DNA from 2 places in the Brooklawnia cerclae genome. Region 1 is predicted to be linked to the other one. Evidence: predicted binding sites of a transcription regulator. Region 1 holds the regulator's gene; the other holds the start of a gene.
What was found. The regulator HrcA, encoded in region 1, represses chaperone genes, less so after heat shock. The targets are predictions, from matches to a motif close to TTGGCACTCGNNNNNNNCGAGTGCCAA.
Positions count from the first base shown of each region.

Region 2: a site for HrcA is predicted at 1,866-1,892, ahead of groL (chaperonin GroEL). Genes of this name have one in related genera too.

Region 1 covers NZ_JAAMOZ010000001.1:1,848,490-1,851,672, forward strand. The annotation lists gene dnaJ (molecular chaperone DnaJ) at 1-1,047, opposite strand, end outside; gene hrcA (heat-inducible transcriptional repressor HrcA) at 1,061-2,074, opposite strand; gene FB473_RS08560 (inositol monophosphatase family protein) at 2,194-2,979, opposite strand; gene FB473_RS08565 (alpha-amylase family glycosyl hydrolase) at 3,015-3,183, opposite strand, start outside.
Region 2 covers NZ_JAAMOZ010000001.1:2,886,485-2,889,667, reverse strand. The annotation lists gene manA (mannose-6-phosphate isomerase, class I) at 1-987, opposite strand, end outside; gene FB473_RS13385 (DUF3263 domain-containing protein) at 1,131-1,415, shown strand; gene FB473_RS13380 (hypothetical protein) at 1,376-1,837, opposite strand; gene groL (chaperonin GroEL) at 2,067-3,183, shown strand, end outside.

The sequences.
Region 1 (3,183 bases):
GCCGCGCGGGTTCTCCCCGCGCCGGTTGGCGCGCAGGCTCGGCACGCCGTACCCCTTGAGCACCAGCCTCGCCCCCGACTGGGTGCCCGCGGGCACGTCGAGGGTCACCGTGCGGCGATCCTCAGGGCAGTCGGGCAGTTCGGATTCCAGCGTGGCGACGTCGACCGAGGTGCCGAGCGCGGCCAGCGACATGGGTACCCGCACCACCATCTCGAGGTTCTCCCGGTCGCGGCGGAAGACGTCGTGAGCCATCACCTGGATCTCGACGTACAGGTCTCCGGCCGGGCCGCCGCCGGGCCCGACCTCGGCCTGACCCTGCAGGTGCACGCGGTTGCCGGTGTCGACGCCCGCCGGGATCTTCACGTTGAGGGTGCGGCTCGTGGCCACCCGGCCCTGGCCTGAGCACTCCGGGCACGGCTCGGGGATGATGTTGCCGAAGCCCTGACAGGTCGGGCACTGCTGAGAGGTGCGGATCTCGCCGAGGATCGAACGCTGGACGACGATGACATCGCCGCGTCCGTGGCACTGGGGGCAGGTGACCGGTTCCTTGTCGCCGGCCGCACCGCTGCCCTGACAGACCTGGCAGACGGCGTAGGTGTCGAAGCGCAACGCCTTCGTCACCCCGAAGACCGCCTCCGACAACGAGAGCTGCGTGCGGATGAGCTGATCCTGGCCCCTGCGGACTCGCGACTTCGGGCCGCGGCTGGCCGTCGCGCCCCCGAACATCGCACCGAAGAGGTCTCCGATGTCGAAGCCCTCACCGCCCCCGAAGGACGACGAGAATCCGCTGAACCCGCCCATGTTGCCGAACGGATCGCCGCCCCCGCGCGACATCGGGTCGCCACCCCGGTCGTAGACGGCCCGCTTGTCGGGATCCGAGAGCACCTCGTATGCCTCGTTGACCTGCTTGAACTTCTCCTCGGCATCGGGATCGGTGGCGACGTCCGGATGCACCTTCATGGCCATCTTGCGATAGGCCTTCTTGATCTGTTCCGCAGTGGCGTCACGGGACACGCCGAGGATCGTGTAGTAGTCGGGAGAGCTCATTGTGGGTCTTCGTTCATCCTTCTGCCAGGAAGCGCCCGACGTAACGGGCGACAGCCCGCACTGCGGCGATGGTCGACGGGTAGTCCATATAGATGGGACCGACCACGCCGAGGGTAGCGCGTGTGTCGTCAGGACCGTAGGCGCTGGCGACCAGCGAGGTCGAGTGCAGGGCGGCGTAGGGGTTCTCTTGGCCGATGCGCACGGCGACGTCGCTGGGGTTACTGGAGACCGCCTCCCCCAGCAGGTGCAGGAGGACGACCTGCTCCTCGATCGCCTCGAGCACCGGCCGGATGGCCGTTTCGTAGGACGAGCCGTAGCGCGTCAGGTTGGGTACTCCGGCGACGACCACCTCGCTGGACGGATCGGCCTCCAGCATCGAGCGGACGCCGGACACGATCGGGCCCACACGCACGGCGTCCTCCGGCTGGAGGAAGTCGTCGGCCAGGTCTGCGTCCGCCTCGGCAGGCGTCTTGCCCACGATCGCGGCGTTGAGCCGGTCGCGCCACGCGTCGAGTTCCTCGTCGGTGTGATCGGCGAGGATCACCGACCTCTGTTCGACGCGCCCGGTGGAGTCGATGACGATGACCAGCACCCGATCGGTGGTCAGGCTGACCAGTTCCACGTGGCGCAACGTGGTCGATACGGACGCCGGATACTGCACGATCGCGACCTGCTGGGTCAGTTGTGCCAGCAGGCGCACGGTGCGGTGGACGATGTCGTCGATGTCGACGGCCCCCGACAGGAAGGTCGAGATGGCCTTCCGCTCGGCCATGGACATCGGCTTGATGGCGCCCAGCCGGTCGACGAACAGGCGATATCCCTTGTCCGTGGGGACGCGTCCGGCGCTGGTGTGCGGCTGGGTGAGGTATCCCTCGTCCTCCAGCACGGCCATGTCGTTGCGCACGGTGGCAGGCGACACGTCGAGGCGGTGCCGCTCCACGAGCGCCTTCGACCCGACGGGCTCGTGGGTCGAGACGTAGTCGGTGATGATCGCCCGCAGCACCTCCAGCTTGCGCTCATCCAGCATGGTCCCCTCCCTCCGCTGCCGAGACGACGGCCCGGGCGCCCACCCGGGCACAAGCCCGATCCTGGCACTCCGGATTCACGAGTGCCAATGCTAGCGCAACGCCCGAGTACCGACCGAGTTCACCTGTCCCACTGGGGACGCCACAGATCCGCCACTTTCTGCGCGAGTTCGGGGCTGGCGGCCGCCACGATCGTCGTCTGATACGGGGTGTCAGGCCCGTAGGGACGGCCCTCGACATCGAGCGTCGTCCCTCCCAGCTCGGTGACGATCAGGTATCCGGGCATGTGATCCCACGGCTTGGGACGCAGGTAGGTGAGAAAGTCGATCTCGCCCATCGCGAGCATCGGGTAGTCGACGCCCGCGCAAAAGCTGGCGTCGGTGACGGGCGCCAGCCGGCCGCCCGCGTCGTATCCGTGCCAGCCGCGCCGCGAGGTCGCCCCCAACGGCCGCTGGTTGATCGGTCCGCGCGTCACGAGCTCGCCATTGTGTGTGACCCCCGCACCGCGTTCGGCCACCCAGGCATTGTTCAGTTGCGGCTGCCAGATCCACGAGCGGGTGACCTCGCCGCGGCGCAGTTCGGCGATCATCACCGCATGCTTGGGCGAACCGTGGACGAAGTTCCCGGTTCCGTCGACCGGATCGACGGTGTAGGCGACCTCGGCGTCGGCCAGGCCGTTCGGGATGTCGGGATTCGCGAACGTCGCCTCCTCCCCCACGACCAGGCAGCCCGGTTCGCGTGCCCGCAGTTCCGCGGTGAGCAGCTGCTCGGCCTCGCGGTCGGCGATCGTGACGAAGTCACCTGGGCTCTTCTGCTCGATGTCCCCGCTCGCGAGGGCGTGAAAACGGGGGTTGATGACCTCCGCTGCCACATGCTGAATGAGCTCAAGCACTTCGTCGGTCTGCATGCCGCCATTCTCCCATCGGTTCGTTCCGGGACAGGTCAGGTCCCGGGCTGTGGTACAGGTGCCGTGGTCGCGCCGGACCGGCCGCCACGACCTGTCGCGATGCCGGCCAACACATCGGTATGAAGCGGCGAATCGTCCGGAATCGCCGCAAGTACGGCGATCGACCAGGGCTGGACGACGTAGTCGCCGGCTATCACCTCGGCT
Region 2 (3,183 bases), 1.0 Mb from region 1:
GAGTTCGAGCCGCCACAGTGCGAACGCGCGCTCGTCGGCCGCGTAGAACCACAGGCCGGGGGCCTCCTGGCTCGGCTGGAGGACGGGCATGGGCCCCGGTGAGAAGTCGACCACCTGGACCAGCGAGTACGCGTCGATGTGCTTGCTCGTGAGCCCGCCGCGCAGCACGTTGTCGGACGTGGCCATGATCTCCACCCCGGTGCCCTCGAGGTACGCGTGCATGACGCCGGGGGCGACGTGCAGCGCCTCGCCCGGCCGAAGCCGCCGCCGGTGCAGAAGCAGTGCCGCGAGCAGGCTCGGATCACCGGGGAAGTGCTCGTCCAGCAGGACGGCGGTGCGGGCGAACTCGCCCAGCTCGCCGGGGTCGTTCACATGGTTGACGGCGGCTACGACCACGTCTGTCAGGACGGTGCGCCGCTTGTCGTCGAGGATGAGGCAGTCGAGGAAGACCTCGGCCAACGCCGCCGGGCAGGTGCGATGCCGAAGCGGGCCGATGACGGTTTCGGCGCGTCCCTCCAGGCCCAGGCCGTCGAACAGCGCCAGCGTCGCCGCGGGATCGCGGAAGCCCGCGAGCGCATCGAACTCGGTGAGGGCCACGAGCATCTCGGGCTTGGCCCAGGGATCCTTGAACGTGCGGTCGAGCGCATCCAGGGGGATGTCGGCGGCGTTCTCACGCGCGAACCCCTCGGCCGCCTGGGCGTCGTTCGGATGGGCCTGGAGGCTGAGCGGGCGTGCGGCCGACAGCAGCTTGAGAAGGAACGGGAGCCGGCCGTCGAACTCGTGACGGGCCGAGTAGCCGATCATGGCGGGATCGGCGTCGATCGCCCGATCGAGGGGGACGCCGCCGACGAGCGCCGGAGCGCTCGGGTGGGCGCCCAGCCAGTACTCCGCGACCGGGCGTCCGTCGGACGGGATGCCGAGGATCTCGGGGATCGCGTTCGGAGATCCCCAGTCGTAGCGCTTCGCTGCACCCGTCAGGGGTTGCATCATGCCTCCTCAGTAGGCCGGCGCGATTGAATGGGCCCGCCACACAGGTAGTACATGGTACGGGATGGACATGTCTGCGCGAATCCCACGAGAGGCGTCGCTGGCTGAATGACATGTTTGTGATTCGTGCTTACAATCGTGGCATGACCGAGGCAGGGCGCAAGACCGAAGAGATGTCCCAGGGGCTCTCCGAACGTGAGGCCCAGATCCTCGATTTCGAGAAGAGCTGGTGGCAGGCGCCCTCCTCGAAGGAGCAGGAGATCAGGGACCGCTTCGACGTGTCCGCTTCGCGGTATTACCAGATCCTCAACCAGTTGATCGATCGTCCCGAGGCCTTGGCCCACGATCCGTTGCTGGTCAAGCGTCTGCGCCGTCTGCGTGAGCAACGTCAGCGCAGCCGGTCGGCGTCGCGTCTTCGCATCCGCTGAGGCGGCCCGGCAGGCGCGTAACCGCCCTTGGCCAGATCCGCCCACACTTCGAACGAGTTCGCCGCGTACCACGTGCGTGTGCGCGCCCAACTCCACGCGTTGGCCAACAGGTAGAGGGGTAGGAACGGCAGCCCCAGGCATGCCGCCCACTGCCAGGCATGAGTGGCTTCGTGCTCCAGGACGAGTGGTGTACCGGTCTGCAGGTCTGCCAACGTCCGGCCTTTCACGATGACGACGCTGCCGACCGTGAACGCCCCCGCCACGGGTACGCCCAGCCGGTAGCCCTCGGCGATCCACAGGTGGTCCGGACCCTTGTGAACGCGGGCGCGACCGACCGCGGCGATGGCGAATCCGAGCGGGGTCGACAGATTCACCCAGTTGGCGACCGCTCGCAGGACGGTTGCCGGACGACGGCTGTTCACGATCAGAGCCTACGAACTTCGGGGTTCGTTTGCACTCGCATGGGGCGAGTGCTAAAAATGGGAACTGGCACTCCGTCTGTCGGAGTGCCACCGCACATGGTGGCGGGTGAGGCCGTGAACCGGCCGTCCGTCGCGGGCGCCAGCGACCATGGGCAGGCCGGGGGTTCCGGCCACACAGACAACCCAACGGGGCGCCAGCCCCCGATGCCAAAGGATTTTCCACAAGACCATGGCAAAACTCATTGAATTCGATAGCGAGGCCCGCAAGGGACTCGAGCGGGGCATGAACACCCTCGCCGACGCGGTCAAGGTGACGCTCGGCCCCAAGGGCCGCAATGTGGTGCTCGAGAAGTCGTGGGGCGCCCCCACGATCACCAACGACGGCGTGTCCATCGCCAAGGAGATCGAGCTGTCCGACCCCTTCGAGAAGATCGGCGCGGAGCTGGTCAAGGAGGTCGCCAAGAAGACCGATGACGTGGCAGGCGACGGCACCACCACCGCGACGGTCATCGCCCAGGCGATGGTGCGTGAGGGTCTGCGCAACGTCACCGCGGGCGCCAACCCCATCGAGCTGAAGCGCGGCATCGACAAGGCGGTGGCCGCGATCAGCGACCAGCTGTCCAAGGTGTCCAAGGAGATCGAGACCAAGGACGAGATCGCGCAGACCGCGTCCATCTCGGCCGGTGACTCCACGGTCGGCGAGATCATCGCCGAGGCGATGGACAAGGTGGGCAAGGAAGGCGTCATCACCGTCGACGAGTCCAACACCTTCGGGCTGGAGCTCGAGCTCACCGAGGGCATGAACTTCGACAAGGGCTACATCTCCGGCTACTTCGTCACCGATGCCGAGCGCCTGGAGGCCGTCCTGGACGACCCCTACGTGCTCATCGTCGACGGCAAGGTCAGCTCCCTCAAGGACCTGCTGCCCGTGCTCGAGAAGGTGCAGCAGACCGGCAGGCCGCTGCTCGTCATCGCTGAGGACGTCGACGGTGAGGCCCTGGCGGGCCTGGTCGTCAACAAGATCCGCGGCACCTTCAAGTCGGCGGCCGTCAAGGCTCCCGGGTTCGGCGACCGCCGCAAGGCGATCCTCGCCGACATCGCCGTCCTGACCGGCGGCCAGGTGGTCAGCGAGACCGTCGGCCTGTCGCTCGACGCCGTCGACCTGGATGTGCTCGGACGCGCTCGCACCGTCACCGTGACCAAGGACGACACCACGATCGTCGAGGGCGCCGGTGACAAGGACCAGATCCAGGGCCGCATCAAGCAGATCCGCAGCGAGATCGAGAACACCGATTCCGACTACGACCGCGAGAAGCTGCAGGAGCGCCTGGCCAAGCTCGTGGGCG